2 regions of the Leclercia adecarboxylata genome follow, and region 2 is predicted to be linked to the other one. Evidence: predicted binding sites of a transcription regulator. Region 2 holds the regulator's gene; the other holds the start of a gene.

Region 1 (7,621 bases), 1.0 Mb from region 2:
ATCCGCTTGAGGAAGCCTTTGTTCAGACGTTCGGCTTCACTCATCATCAGGCCGTGGCTGACGTCGATTCCGGCCTCCTGAAGGCGGTAAAGACCGCGACCGGCTACCTGAGGATTAGGATCCTGCATTGCCGCCACCACCCGTGAAACGCCCGCAGCGATAAGGGCATCGCAGCACGGCGGGGTGCGGCCATGATGGCTGCAGGGCTCCAGCGTGACATAGGCGGTTGCGCCCCGCGCCTTCTCTTCTGCCATGCGCAACGCGTGCACTTCGGCATGCGGCTCGCCAGCGCGATAGTGAAAACCTTCCCCGACGATCTCGCCATCTTTCACAATGACGCAGCCGACATTCGGATTGGGATGGGTGGTAAACCGCCCGCGCTGCGCCAGCTTCAGCGCTCGCGCCATGTAAATCTCATCCTGCATGGGCTTAATCCTGTAGGCGGGCGATCTCTTCGCCGAACTCTTTGATGTCTTCGAAACTGCGGTAAACGGAGGCAAAGCGGATATAGGCCACTTTATCGAGCTTTTTAAGCTGCTCCATCACCAGGTTGCCGATCATTTTACTCGGCACTTCGCGTTCGCCGGTGGCGCGCAGCTGGGTTTTGATGTGGTTAAGCGCCATTTCAACGTCATCTGCACTCACTGGCCGTTTTTCCAGTGCCTTGAGCATCCCGCTACGCAGTTTCTCTTCGTTGAACGGTTCGCGAACGTCGTTACTTTTCACCACGCGCGGCATCACCAGCTCTGCCACTTCAAAGGTCGTAAAACGTTCATTACACACCAGGCACTGCCGACGGCGGCGCACGGACGAGCCCTCTCCCACGAGTCGGGAGTCGATTACTTTGGTATCCACGGCGAGACAGAATGGGCAATGCATACGGTGTCCTGACTATCGGGTTGACTGAACTCTATTTTACCCCGAACTGGCCCCACAACAAAGAAGGAGCGTTTTTGAGATAAAGGATCTATACGAATGGCAGCCTGGTTGACTACCCTTAGCAGAATCCGATAATTCAGGGAAATAATTGCCATGACAAGACGTTACCTGAGGATCCTGCTGGTGGGAAGCCTCTTTAGCCTCAGCGCCTGCGCGCAGCAAAGCGAAGTTCGTCAGATGAACCAGAGCATCAGTTCGCTGAATACGACCATGAACAAGCTCAACCAGGAAACCGTCAAAATCACCCAGCAGAACGCGCTGAACGCCAAATCGACCAGCGGCGTCTATCTGCTTCCGGGCTCGAATACGCCAGCCCGGCTGAACAGCCAGATTGGTACGCTGAAGATGTCGATGGTCAACGTCGCGCCAAATGCCGACGGCACCCGCGCCACGCTGCGCATTCAGGGGGAGTCCAACGACCCGCTGCCGGCTTTCAGCGCCACCGTGGAGTGGGGCCAGATTCAGGGCACCACCGACAGCTTCCAGGAACAGAACGTGCAGACCCAGCTGATTAACGCCCCTGCCAGCGTGCTGGCACCGAGCGATGTCGACATTCCGCTACAGTTAAACGGCATGACGCCGGATCAGCTCGGCTTTATCCGCATTCACGATATTCAGCCCGTCCAGCAATAATCCCCCAGCGGAACGTGTTTCGCGTTCCGCTCTCCTCTGAAGTGTAAACATTGGCAACAAAGATGTTTGCCATTACAATCCGCTTCGTCAAAAATACGCAAACGTGAACGCAATCGATTACGTATGTGAGAGAACTGTGAAACAACACATATTTTTGTGAGCAAGGATTCCTATAATAGGCTCCCAGAAACACGAAATATTTAGAAACGCAATTCGCGCCTTTTTCACTCCCGTAAGGGATTTCAAATCAGTGGCATCATTATGAAAAAAACATTACTGGCAGCCGGTGCAGCGCTGGCCCTCTCTTCTACTTTTACTGTGCAGGCAGCAGAAAACGACAAACCAGAGTACGTTTCCGACTGGTGGCACCAGAGCGTTAACGTCGTCGGCAGCTATCACACCCGTTTTGGACCACAGATCCGTAACGATACCTACCTGGAATACGAAGCCTTTGCCAAGAAAGACTGGTTTGATTTCTATGGTTACATGGATGCGCCGGTCTTCTTCGGTGGTAACACTGACGCGAAAGGTATCTGGAACCACGGTTCCCCACTGTTCATGGAGATTGAACCGCGCTTCTCTATCGACAAGCTGACCGGCACCAGCCTGGCGTTTGGTCCGTTTAAAGAGTGGTACTTCGCGAACAACTACATCTACGACATGGGCCGCAACAAGTCCGGTCGTCAGAGCACCTGGTATATGGGTCTGGGTACCGACATCGACACCGGTCTGCCGATGAGCCTGTCCATGAACGTTTATGCCAAATACCAGTGGCAGAACTACGGCGCAGCGAACGAAAACGAGTGGGATGGCTACCGTTTCAAAGTGAAATACTTTGTGCCGATCACCCAGCTGTGGGGCGGCAACCTGAGCTACATCGGCTTCACCAACTTTGACTGGGGTTCAGACCTGGGCGACAACGACTTCCGTGACCTGAACGGTAAGAAAGCGCGTACCAACGACTCTATCGCGTCCAGCCACATTCTGGCCCTGAACTACGATCACTGGCACTACTCTGTTGTTGCCCGTTACTGGCACAACGGTGGTCAGTGGAACGACGACGCAAGCCTGAACTTCGGCGACGGTGACTTCAGCGTTCGCTCTACCGGCTGGGGTGGTTACCTGGTTGTGGGTTATAACTTCTAACCTGGTGGTTGGTGCCGGGTGGCGGCTACGCCTTACCCGGCCTACAAACCTGTAGGCCCGTGCAAGCGTAGCGCCGCCGGGCAAAAAAGCCAGCTCAAGAGCTGGCTTTTTATTGCTTCACTTTCCTGAGAAAATCCGCCAACGACCTGTCCGCGCTTTCGCTAAACCGCCTGTCCGTCATTGTGATATTCAGACACCTGTCGAGCCGGAAACAGCGATAGTCATCGCGCCGTTCGCACCAGGCCGCCAGCAGCCAGTGCTCTCCCCAGAAGAACAACCCCAGCGGCTGCACCTCGCGGGAAGAGAGCTGTCCGGCTTCATCCCGATAATGCAGCGCCAGCACCCTCTGGGCCGATATCGCCTGATGAATCAGATCGAAACCGCTGCGGGAGTGGTTCTGCATGGCAATATCCGGGGCATAGATGCGCGTCTGCTCGGCCTTGCGGCGGCTCTCCTCCGGCAGGATCGCCAGCACTTTCTCCTGCGCCGACTCCAGCTCGCGCGACAGCGACTCCCCGCCCCAGGTTTTGAGCAGGCGGATCGCCACCATCAGCGCTTCCGATTCCCGGTTGGTCAGCATCAGCGGCGGCAGGTCGAAACCCGACATCAACCGGTAGCCGCTCCCCGCCTCCCCTTCCACCGGCACGCCGGAGAGCGACAGATCCCGGATATCGCGGTAGACCGTGCGTTCAGACACGCCCAGCCTGTCCGCCAGATGCGCTGCCGTTGTCAGACGCCTGCCGCGCAGGATCTGCACAATCTGAAACAGGCGGTCAGCGCGTCGGGTCATAGATTCTCCGGATCAGGCGGGTTGATGAAGACCGACGCGGTTGCCCTCGCTGTCGGTAAAGAGCGCAATGGTGCCAATACCGTGCGGCAGCTCCAGCGGGCCGAACACGCAGGCACCACCGGCGGACGAAACGCGATCCAGTGTGGCCGCCAGATTGTCAGTATGCAGATAGATAATAGCGCCCTGCTGCGACGGTGTAATGCCATCAAATTTCGCCAGCGCGCCGCCGGTAGCCGGATCGTCATGAGGGAAAACAGCCAGCTCAGCGCAGTCCATTTTCTCGCGTCTCAGCGACACCTGCATCACCGGCTCGTAAAATTTGATGGCGCGATCCATCTCAGCAACCGGAATTTCAAACCAGTTAATCACACTTTTCATACATCCTCCTGCCTGTTGTTTGGGGTCAGAAGGAGTCTACGCCAGGGCTCCTGACAGCATACTGTCAGGAGTGTTTGTCAGGAGCAGGCAAAAAAAATCCCGGCCATAAGACCGGGATTTTGCTGACGTAACAGCATTTCCGTTACGGCAGGATGGACGGTTGATCCGCGCCCTCTTTTTCCACTTTCTGCTGGAGCAGGTGCTCGCGCTTCATGCCCAGTTTCAACGCCAGCGCGGACGCGACGTAGATGGAAGAGGCCGTACCGATGGAGACACCGATCAGCATGGTCAGCGAGAAGCCTTCCAGAATCGGACCGCCGAAGAGATACAGCATCAGGATCACCATCAGGGTAGTCCCGGAGGTAATCAAGGTACGGTGCAGCGTCTGGGTCAACGACACGTTAAAGATTTCGTACGGCGTACCGCGACGGATCTTACGGAAGTTTTCACGGATACGGTCCGATACCACGATACTGTCGTTCAGAGAGTAACCGATAACCGACATCAACGAGGCCACAATGGTCAGGTCGATCTCGATATGGAACAGCGACAGAACGCCCATGGTGATTACCACGTCGTGCGCCAGGGCGATTACCACCCCGGCAGCCAGACGCCACTCAAAGCGGAAACCGACATAGGTCAGGATACAGAGCAGCGCCACCAGCAGTGCCATCGCACCGGTCTGGGCCAGATCCGCACCGACGCTCGGGCCAACGAATTCAATACGTTTTACCGTTGCATTCTGGCTGGTCGTTTCATTAACCACCTGTACAACCTTGCTGCCCAGCTCCTGGCTGCCGTTGGCATCCTTCACTGGCGGCATGCGCACCATGATGTCGCGGCTGCTGCCGAAGTTCTGCAGCAGCGGCTCTTCAAAGCCCGCTTTCTCAAGCGAGATACGCATCTGGTCCATGTCGACCGGTTTTTCCAGGGTGATCTCAATCACCGTACCGCCGGTGAAATCAAGACCCCAGTTGAAGCCTTTCACGCCAATAATGGCGAGGGACAGGATCAGCAGAAAACCTGAAATGCCGAAGGCCCAGTAGTCCCAGCGCATAAAGTCCCAGACTTTACGGCCGTAGTTCAATTGTTCAACAGTATATTCCTGTGCCACAACGCACTCCTCAGATAGACAGCTTTTTAACGCGCTTGCCGCCGTACAGCAGGTTCACGATGGCACGGGTGCCGACAATAGCGGTAAACATTGACGTTGCCACACCGATACCGGTGGTGATAGCAAAGCCCTTGATCGCGCCAGTACCCACTGCATACAGGATAAGAACCTTAATCAGTGTTGTTACGTTCGCATCGAAGATGGAGCTGAATGCGCCACGGTAGCCTTCATCAATCGCCTGTTGGACTGAGCGACCGTTGCTGAGCTCTTCTTTGATACGTTCGTTAATCAGTACGTTGGCATCCACCGCAACCGCAAGGGTTAAGACGATACCCGCAATGCCTGGCATGGTCAGCGTCGCCCCTGGTATCAGGGACATAATGCCGATAATCAGCACCAGGTTGGCAATCAGCGCCGACGTCGCAATCAGACCAAACTTCTTATAGAAGAAGACCATGAAGATGATGGAGATCGCCAGGCCGGCCAGACAGGCTTCCAGACCCTGAGTGATGTTCTGCATACCCAGCGTTGGACCGATGGTACGCTCTTCAACAATCTGAATCGGCGCAATCAGCGCACCGGCACGCAGCAGCAGCGAGAGCTGGCGGGCTTCGTTCGGGTTGCTGATACCGGTGATACGGAAGCTGTTACCCAGACGAGACTGGATATTGGCGATGTTAATCACCTCTTCCTCTTTCACCAGCACGGAACGACCGTTGGCATCTTTCTTACCGCTGTCTTTGTACTCCACGAACAGGGTCGCCATCGGTTTGCCGATGTTGTCCTTGGTGAAGTTAGACATGATGTTACCACCCGCGCTATCCAGCGAGATGTTAACCTGCGGCTGGTTGTATTCGTCCTGGCTGGAGGTCGAGTCAGTGATGTGGTCACCGGTCAGGATCACGCGTTTGTACATGACAACCGGCTGGCCTTCACGGGTCTGTTTCACCTCTGAGTCGCCCGGCACGCGGCCAGAGGCAACAGCAGACTGATCGACGTTGGTGTTCACCAGACGGAATTCCAGCGTCGCGGTTGCGCCCAGAATCTCTTTCGCACGCGCGGTATCCTGGATACCCGGCAGTTCAACCACGATACGGTCAGCACCCTGACGCTGTACCAGCGGTTCAGCTACGCCGAGTTGGTTAACACGGTTACGCAGGATGTTGATGTTCTGCTGAACCGCGTATTCACGCGCTTCTTTCAGACGCACATCGGTCATCACCGCACGCAGCTGGTTGCTACCCTGAGAAGAGAGCACCAGATCGCGGTGACGCTGGGTCAGGTAATCCATCGCCTGGTCGCGGGCGTTGCTGTCGCGAAACGCGATGCTCATCCCGTAGTTATCTTCCTTACGCACGGTGGTGTAAGGGATGCCTTTATCGCGCAGATCGCTGCGCAGGCTATCAATGTTTTGTTCCTGAAGTTTTCCGAGTGCGGTTTCCATATCCACTTCCATCAGGAAGTGAACGCCACCACGCAGGTCGAGACCGAGTTTCATCGGCTCAGCGTTAATAGCAGCTAACCAACGCGGAGTTGCAGGAGCAAGGTTCAACGCCACGACATATTTATCACCCATCACGCCCATCAGCGCTTCACGAGCGCGGAGCTGCGTGTCGGTGGAGTCGAAGCGAGCAAGAATTGCGCCCTCTTCCAGTGCCACAGACTTAGCGGTAATTTTTTCTTCTTGTAACGTTTTCTGGACCTGGATCAGCGTTTGCTCACTGGCGGCGACGCCGCGCGCGCCAGTGATTTGAACAGCCGGATCCTCACCATACAGGTTGGGAAGCGCATACAGCAGGCCGACGACAATGACGACGACCAGCATGATGTACTTCCACAAAGGATAACGGTTTAACACGGCAGTTCCCTTTGGGAAAAGTTAATTACAGCGCTTTCATGGTGCCTTTCGGCAGAACGGCAGCAACGAAGTCACGTTTGATAACCACTTCAGTGGTATCGTTCAGTGCGATGACGATGTAGCCGTTATCAGCAACTTTGCTCACACGACCAACCAGACCACCGTTAGTCAGCACTTCATCGCCTTTCGCGATGGAGTCCATCAGCTTTTTGTGCTCTTTGGTGCGCTTCTGCTGTGGACGCAGGATCATGAAATAGAAGATCAGACCGAACACCACCAGCATCAGAATCAGAGACATCGGGCTGCCCTGCGCCGGTGCACCTGTTGCCGCTACCGCATCAGAAATAAAAAAGCTCATTAAAATTCCCTCATTAAATAAATTAATCAACGTTCAAAGGTGGGACATCCCGACCCTGACGTTGGTAAAAATCGGTCACGAAGCTCTCTAATTTACCTTCTTCAATAGCCTTGCGTAAACCAGCCATTAAGCGCTGGTAATAGCGAAGGTTATGAATCGTGTTGAGACGCGCGCCTAATATTTCATTACAACGATCAAGATGATGCAAATAGGCACGAGAATAATTGCGACAGGTATAGCAATCGCACTCGGCATCGAGCGGGCTGGTGTCGCTTTTATACTTCGCATTACGGATTTTTACCACGCCGTCGGTCACGAACAGGTGGCCATTACGGGCGTTGCGGGTCGGCATAACGCAGTCGAACATATCAATGCCGCGACGCACGCCTTCAACCAGGTCTTCTG
Region 2 (7,621 bases):
TGCGTGCACCTGATCCCGGAGACGCTGCAGCGCACGACGCTCGGCAGCAAAAAACTGGGTCACAGGGTGAATATCGAAATCGATCCGCAAACCCAGGCGGTGGTGGATACCGTCGAGCGCGTGCTGGCGGCAAAAGAGGCCGCCGCCATCCAGCAGACGCTCAACGACGCGTGATAATAAAATACCCCGGCATGCCGGGGTATTTTATTTAGCGGGCTACCCGCAGGCCGTGCTCCACGCCGCGGCTGAATACCACCTGCCACAGCTGAATATCACGGGCGCGAAACGCCCCGGCGCAGGCGTTCAGATAGTAGCTGAACATCCGTTTAAATCGTTCAGAATAGTTGTCGGCGATCTCCGGCCAGCTGGCAATAAAGCGCTCATGCCAGGCCATCAGCGTCGTATCGTAGTCAGCGCCAAAGTTATGCCAGTCCTCCATCACAAAATGGGGTTCGCTGGCATTCGCAATCTGGCGTACTGACGGTAAACAGCCATTCGGAAAGATGTACTTATCTATCCAGGGATCGACGCGATGGTCGGTTTTTCGGGAGCCGATGGTGTGCAGCAGGAACAGGCCGTCGGGCTTCAGGTTGCGATCCACCACCTCAAAGTAGGTCGGGTAGTTTTTCGGCCCCACGTGTTCGAACATCCCCACCGAGACAATGCGATCGAACTGGTCGTTGAGATCCCGGTAATCCTGCAACAGAATAGCGACATCCAGACTGGCGCAGCGCGCCTGCGCCATGCGCTGCTGTTCCGCTGAAATGGTAACGCCCACCACGCTGACGCCATAGTGCCGTGCCATAAACTCCGCCAGACCACCCCAGCCGCAGCCGATATCCAGTACCCTCATGCCGGGTTCCAGCTGCAGTTTTTCGCAGATAAGGCGCAGTTTATCCTGCTGCGCCTGCTCAAGGCTGGTCGCCTGTTTCCAGTAACCGCAGGAGTACTGCATGGCCGGGTCGAGCATGCGGCTGAACAGATCGTTGCCGAGATCGTAATGCTCTTTGCCGACAATCCAGGCGCGCTTTTTACTTTGCAGATTGAACAGGCGGGCAGCGGCAATACGCAGGGTATCCTTCAGGTGGTTGGGCAGTTGCTGCTCCAGGCCCGCCCGCAGGACGTTATTGAAAAAAATATCGAGGCGCTCGCACTCCCACCAGCCGTCCATATAGCTTTCGCCAAGGCCAAGCGACCCTTCCTGCAGGACGCGTTTAAAAAAGTCGGGGTGTTTGACCTGCAAATCGAAGGATGCCGGGCCGTTGATGGTGATCCCTGCACGGCTCAGCATTTCATTGATTATCCGGTACCAGTTATCTTTGCGAACGCTGACTTCTTCCAGACACGATGAACTCATAGCTTCTCCACCACATGATGTGATCAGAACCCTTAAACAGCGTAGCCGCTCTTTATGGTTTGTGAGAAATCTCACGGTGTGACCCGCGAGGCTAATATCCGACGTAGAACAGAGGAAGGGAGATAACCCTTGCCGAAAGGCCATCCATGCTAAAACGGGAGCACTCCGGCTCCCGTTAATACTTAATAATTTTCGTATTTATCAGAATGCGCTAATAAGTATAGGCCTGATAAATGGGTGCTTCAACAGAAAATCGTTAGCACCCTAATCAGTTACGCCATCAGGCGCGAGAGGACTCCGCCTGCATCTCGTCATGCTGCTGGCGGGCAGGGAGGTACTGCATCCGGTAGCCCAGCGCGGCCAGTATCACGGTGGCGACCATCACGCTGGTGGTGGTCAGCAGCGGGGTGGCAATCAGCCATGAGACCAGCAGGCTGGCAAGGAAGCAGAGGCCCAGCTGCAGGGTGTTCTGCAACGCGGCCGCGCTGCCGGTGGCCTGCGGGAAGGGACGCAGCGCCTGCGCGACGACGATAGGGTAGATCGCGCCGTTCGCCACCGCCATCAGGCAGAAGGGTATCAGCAGCTCCGCCAGGCTCACGCCCGGAATAAACCCTACCGCCCAGGTGCCTATCACGCTGAGCGCAAACAGGCCCAGCAGCCACGGCAGCATCTGGTGACCCTGCCATTTTTGCAGCGCAGCGCGACAGCCGTAGCCACCAATCAGGAAGGCGATGGTCTGCGGCACGTAGCTCAGGCCGATCGCTGCCGGGCTGTAGCCCATCTCGCTGAGGATAAACGGCGAGCCGGTCAGCCAGGCGAAGAAGCTGGCGGAACAGGCGGCGTAGATCAGCACGTTACCGCGATAAACACGCGAGCGGAGCAGGGTGAAGAAGGTGACGCGGGACTCAGGCCGATCCGCTTTTGCCGCGACCGGTTTCAGGAAAAAGGCCGGGATCATCAGCACCAGGGTGATGGCAAACAGCACGGCAAAAATGGCCTGCCAGCTGAAATGGGCGAGGATCCAGCTGCCGAGCAGCGGTGCCAGGGCCGGTGACAGCCCCACCAGCGGCATGATGGTGGCGAAAATCCGGTTGGTCCGCGTCGCCGGGTAGTAGTCCGTCACCAGCGCCTGCCAGGTGACCGCCGCCGCGCAGACGCCTACCGCCTGGATAAAGCGCAGCACCAGCAGCCAGGTGGCATCGCGTACCCACAGCATGCCCAGACAGCCCAGCGCGAAGATGGCTAAACCGGTCAGCAGAACCGGCTTACGCCCGAAGCGGTCGGACATCGGTCCCCACAGCAGCTGCGCGAAAGCAAAGCCCGCAAGGAAGAGGCTCAGGCTGGCGCTGATGGCGGCCGCCGGGGTTTGCAGATCTTCCTGCATGATCGAGAAGGCAGGCAGATACATATCGGTGGCGAGGAAGCCCAGTACGCTCAGGCCGCCAAGCCAGACTAAAAATCCTTTCCTGGGTTGCATTGTTTTATTGTCCTTATGGGTGCAGGTTTAGGTAGCCGCTGAGTGTAGGCAGTGCAATCCCGCTTGTGAAACGCTAATATTTGGCGGTTGCATTCAAATTTTTTGCAGGCAGAAAATGTGGTCTGAATATTCCCTTGAAGTGGTGGACGCCGTGGCGCGTAACGGCAGTTTCAGCGGCGCGGCCCAGGAGCTGCACCGCGTTCCCTCGGCGATCAGCTATACGGTGCGTCAGCTTGAGGAGTGGCTGGCGGTGCCGCTGTTTGAACGGCGCCATCGCGACGTGGAGCTCACCCCGGCCGGCATGTGGTTTCTGAAGGAGGGGCGCTCTGTTATCAAAAAAATGCAGATCACCCGCGAACAGTGCCAGCAGATCGCCAACGGCTGGCGCGGGCACATCTCCATTGCGGTGGACAACATCGTTCGCCCCGAGCGCACCCGCCAGATGATTGTCGATTTTTACCGTCACTTCTCTGACGTCGAGCTGCGGGTCTCCCAGGAGGTCTTTAACGGCGTGTGGGATGCGCTGGCGGACGGCAGGGTGGAGATGGCCATCGGCGCGACCCAGGCGATCCCGGTGGGGGGACGCTACGCTTTTCGCGATATGGGCATGCTGAGCTGGATCTGCGTGGTGGCGAGCCATCATCCGCTGGCCGCGCTTCCCGACCCGCTCAGCGATGATACCCTGCGCAACTGGCCGTCGCTGGTGCGGGAAGACACCTCCCGCTCGCTGCCAAAACGCATCACCTGGCTGCTGGACAACCAGCGGCGGATCGTCACCCCGGACTGGGAGTCGGCGGCAACCTGCCTCTCGGCCGGACTGTGCGTGGGGATGGTGCCGGTGCATTTTGCCCGCCCGTGGATCGACAGCGGCAAATGGGTGGAACTGACGCTGGAGAACCCGTTCCCGGATGCGGCCTGCTGCCTGACCTGGCAACAAAACGATATGTCACCGGCGCTGGCGTGGCTGCTGGATTATCTGGGGGACAGTGAAACGATGAACAGGGAGTGGCTGCGGGAGCCAGAGGTGCTGGCTCCCTGAGGGGATCAACGGCGGTAGTCGCGGAACGGGCCATCGGCGACGGAGCGGCGTTCGATCAAACGCGGATGCACTTCAATGGACTGCGACTCTTCGCGCTTGTTGACGATACGGTCGAGCAGCATGTTGAAGGCCGTCTCCCCCAGCGAATCTTTTGGCTGGTGGATAGTGGTCAGCGCCGGGGTGAAGAACCGGGCGTTGCGCACGTTATCATAGCCGATCAGCGAAACGTCCTGCGGCACGCGCAGACCCATTTCATCGGCGGCGCACAGGGCGCCCATCGCCATAATGTCGCCGCCGCAGAAAATAGCGGTCGGACGCGGGCTCTGGGAGAGGATCTGCTGCATGGCGCGATAGCCGGACTCTGGCTCAAAGTCGCCCTGCACGATCCAGTTTTCCGGCACCGTGATTAACGCTTCTTCCATCGCTTTCATAAAACCGGCCAGACGCCCGGCACCGGTATTGCGCTCCAGCGCCCCCGGAATAACGCCGATGTCGCGGTGACCGCGTTCAATCAGATAACGTCCGGCCATATAGCCGCCTTCAAAGGCGTTATCGATCACCGAGTCGGTGAAGTCGGCTTTCGCTTCGCCCCAGTCCATCACCACCATCGGAATATTGCGATACTCTTCCAGCATCGTCAGCAGGGGCTCCGGATATTCGGAGCACATCACCAGCAGGCCGTCGACACGCTTTTGCGCCATCATTGACAGGTAGGCCCGCTGCTTCTCGAGGCTGTTCCAGGCGTTGCCGAGGATCAGGGTATAGCCTTTCTGGAAGCAGTTTTTCTCTACCGCTTCAATAATTTCTGCGAAGTAGGGGGCTTCGCTGCTGGTCGCCAGCAGGCCGATCGATTTGGTGTGATTCACCTTCAGACTGCGGGCCACGGCGCTGGGAGAGTAGTGCAGCTCTTTGATCGCTGCCCAGACGTTGTTACGCGTCTCTTCCGCCACAAAGCGGGTTTTGTTAATAACATGTGATACGGTTGTAGTGGAAACGTTTGCGCGTTTCGCTACGTCTTTAATTGTTGCCATCAGATGTCACTCCAGACCATATCTAAGCTCCTGAAAAACCAATAGGTAAACGTTTGCCTTCACTCGCCCTAATTGCGCAATTTGAATTGCGGTACGCCGGGAAAACGACACAGGACGTCAGGAGGGGGTCAATGGCCGGTACGCTAATAAATTTAGCGTGGAATTTTGTCTGATCTTGACCAAAAGGGGAAGAGTAAAAATGGATATCAACCTAATTCCCGCAAGATTTTTACCCTGAACTGTGCAAAAATGAGCAAGCTCACTCTTCATGGGGTGATTAAAAGGAGAAAAATTGATGAGTACCGATCTTAAGTTTTCGCTGGTTACCACCATTATTGTTCTGGGTCTGATCGTAGCAAGCGGTCTGACTGCTGCGCTGCACTGATCCTCGCGAGGGAGTCACCGCTCCCTCGTCTCCCTTCCTTTATTGTTACGCTCCCTGCAAAAATCTTTTGCCAAATTGTTAACTTCTCATTTTTTGTGATTGATGTCATGCTTTCGCCTTCATTGTTCTGTGTCGCCTGACGACACGGTGTCTGGAGTTGAAGTATGAGAATCAATTTTCCGCTGCTGGCCCTGGCCATTGGTGCGTTTGGTATCGGCACCACCGAGTTTTCCCCGATGGGGCTGTTACCGGTGATTGCCCGGGGTGTGGATGTTTCTATTCCCGCGGCAGGCATGCTGATCAGCGCCTACGCCATCGGCGTGATGGTGGGGGCGCCGCTGATGACCCTGCTGCTGTCGCACCGCGGTCGCCGTAACGCGCTGATCTTCCTGATGGCGATCTTTACCGTCGGTAACGTTCTCTCGGCGCTCTCCCCGGATTACACCACCCTGCTGCTGTCGCGCATTCTGACCAGCCTCAACCACGGCGCCTTCTTTGGCCTCGGGTCTGTGGTGGCCGCAAGCGTGGTGCCGAAGCACAAACAGGCCAGCGCCGTGGCAACCATGTTTATGGGGCTGACCATCGCCAACATCGGCGGCGTCCCTGCCGCGACCTGGATGGGCGAAGCGATCGGCTGGCGCATGTCATTCCTCGCAACCGCGCTGCTCGGCGTGGTCTCGATGATCGCACTGTTCTTCTCTCTGCCAGCGGGCGGGGCGGGCGAAAAGCCGGAAGTGCGCAAAGAGCTGGCGGTGCTGATGCGCCCGCAGGTGCTCTCGGCCTTGCTGACTACCGTGCTCGGTGCCGGGGCGATGTTTACGCTCTACACCTACATTGCACCGGTCCTGCATGACATTAACAACGCCACGCCTGCCTTTGTCACCGCGATGCTGGTGCTGATTGGCGTCGGTTTCTCGCTTGGCAACTTCCTCGGCGGCAAGCTGGCGGACCGCTCCGTGAGCGGCACCCTGAAGGGGTTTTTACTGCTGCTGATCGTCATCATGCTGGCGATCCCGTGGCTGGCGCGTAACGAAGTGGGCGCGGCATTTGCGATGGTGGTGTGGGGAATGGCGACCTTTGCGGTAGTACCACCGCTGCAGATGCGCGTGATGCGTGTAGCGAGCGATGCGCCGGGGTTATCCTCTTCCGTGAATATCGGGGCGTTTAACCTCGGGAATGCGCTGGGGGCGGCGGCCGGTGGGGCGGTGATCTCGGGCGGACTGGGTTACAGCTTCGTTCCGGTGATGGGGGCCATCATTGCGGCGCTGGGGCTTCTGCTGGTGCTGACTGCTGACAGAAAACAACCTGATCCGGTGTGTGCTACCGAATAAAACAGAAAAGCAGAAGGCCGGGCCTTCTGCTTTTTTTGTTACGCCGCGAAGTTCTTCGCAACAAACGCCCAGTTTACCAGCGCCCAGAAGTGCTCAAGATAGTTCGGGCGCGCATTGCGGTAATCGATGTAGTACGCGTGCTCCCAAACATCCACCGTTAACAGCGGGGTGGCGTTGCTGGTCAACGGCGTGCCCGCGTTGGAAGTAGAAACGATGGCCAGTTTGCCGTCCGCCTCTTTTACCAGCCAGGTCCAGCCTGCGCCAAAGTTCTTCACCGCCGCGTCGGTAAACTTCGCCTTAAACTCTGCAAAGCTGCCGAAGGTAGCGGTGATGGCATCTGCCAGTTCACCGGTCGGTTCGCCACCGGCCTGTGGTGCCAGGCAGTGCCAGTAGAAGGTGTGGTTCCATACCTGTGCGGCGTTGTTGAATACGCCGCCCTCGGAGCTGCGCACGATCTCTTCCAGGGTTTTCCCTTCAAAGGCGGTACCGGCGATAAGGTTGTTCAGGTTGGTAACGTAGGTCTGGTGGTGTTTGCCGTAGTGGTATTCCAGGGTCTCCGCAGAAATATGCGGGGCCAGGGCGTCTTTTGCATACGGTAATGCAGGTAATTCAAACGACATTGCTTCTCTCCTTATTATAGTGATCCATTCAATAACCATATTGAATGTAAGGGTAGAGTAGCAAATTGAAAGGGTATGCAAAAGAGGAACTTACCCCGCTGGCGTGCCAGCGGGGTAGGGGAGATTAACGCAGGGTGTTGGCCTTCATCACGCGGCGCGCGCCGACGTAATGGCGCTGCCAGTAGTCTTCGCTCAGGGAGGTGATCTGAATGTCCTGGCCGGTACGCGGGGACTGGATAAATTTGCCGTTGCCCACGTAAACGCCCACGTGGTCGGCGGTGCCGCGCCCACGGGTGCGGAAGAACACCAGATCGCCGCTTTCGAGCTCGCCGCGATCGACCGGAGAGGCGTCACGCAGGTGGTACATTTCGTTCGCGGTGC

The links. Region 2 encodes PurR, which represses purine synthesis genes. Its sites were predicted from a motif close to CANGCAAACGTTTGCNTG; they were not measured.
Region 1: a site for PurR is predicted at 1,679-1,696, ahead of FHN83_RS16715 (nucleoside-specific channel-forming protein Tsx). Genes of this name have one in related genera too.

What each region holds. Positions count from the first base shown of each region.
Region 1 covers NZ_CP040889.1:3,131,289-3,138,909, reverse strand. The annotation lists gene ribD (bifunctional diaminohydroxyphosphoribosylaminopyrimidine deaminase/5-amino-6-(5-phosphoribosylamino)uracil reductase RibD) at 1-425, opposite strand, end outside; gene nrdR (transcriptional regulator NrdR) at 430-879, opposite strand; gene FHN83_RS16720 (DUF3251 domain-containing protein) at 1,033-1,572, shown strand; gene FHN83_RS16715 (nucleoside-specific channel-forming protein Tsx) at 1,834-2,718, shown strand; gene FHN83_RS16710 (helix-turn-helix transcriptional regulator) at 2,828-3,508, opposite strand; gene FHN83_RS16705 (VOC family protein) at 3,521-3,886, opposite strand; gene secF (protein translocase subunit SecF) at 4,029-5,000, opposite strand; gene secD (protein translocase subunit SecD) at 5,011-6,858, opposite strand; gene yajC (preprotein translocase subunit YajC) at 6,884-7,216, opposite strand; gene tgt (tRNA guanosine(34) transglycosylase Tgt) at 7,239-7,621, opposite strand, start outside.
Region 2 covers NZ_CP040889.1:4,146,541-4,154,161, forward strand. The annotation lists gene FHN83_RS21520 (riboflavin synthase) at 1-174, shown strand, start outside; gene cfa (cyclopropane fatty acyl phospholipid synthase) at 209-1,357, opposite strand; gene punC (purine nucleoside transporter PunC) at 1,638-2,834, opposite strand; gene punR (DNA-binding transcriptional activator PunR) at 2,950-3,873, shown strand; gene purR (HTH-type transcriptional repressor PurR) at 3,879-4,904, opposite strand; gene cydH (cytochrome bd-I accessory subunit CydH) at 5,200-5,289, shown strand; gene FHN83_RS21550 (MFS transporter) at 5,454-6,620, shown strand; gene sodB (superoxide dismutase [Fe]) at 6,659-7,240, opposite strand; gene FHN83_RS21560 (C40 family peptidase) at 7,365-7,621, opposite strand, start outside.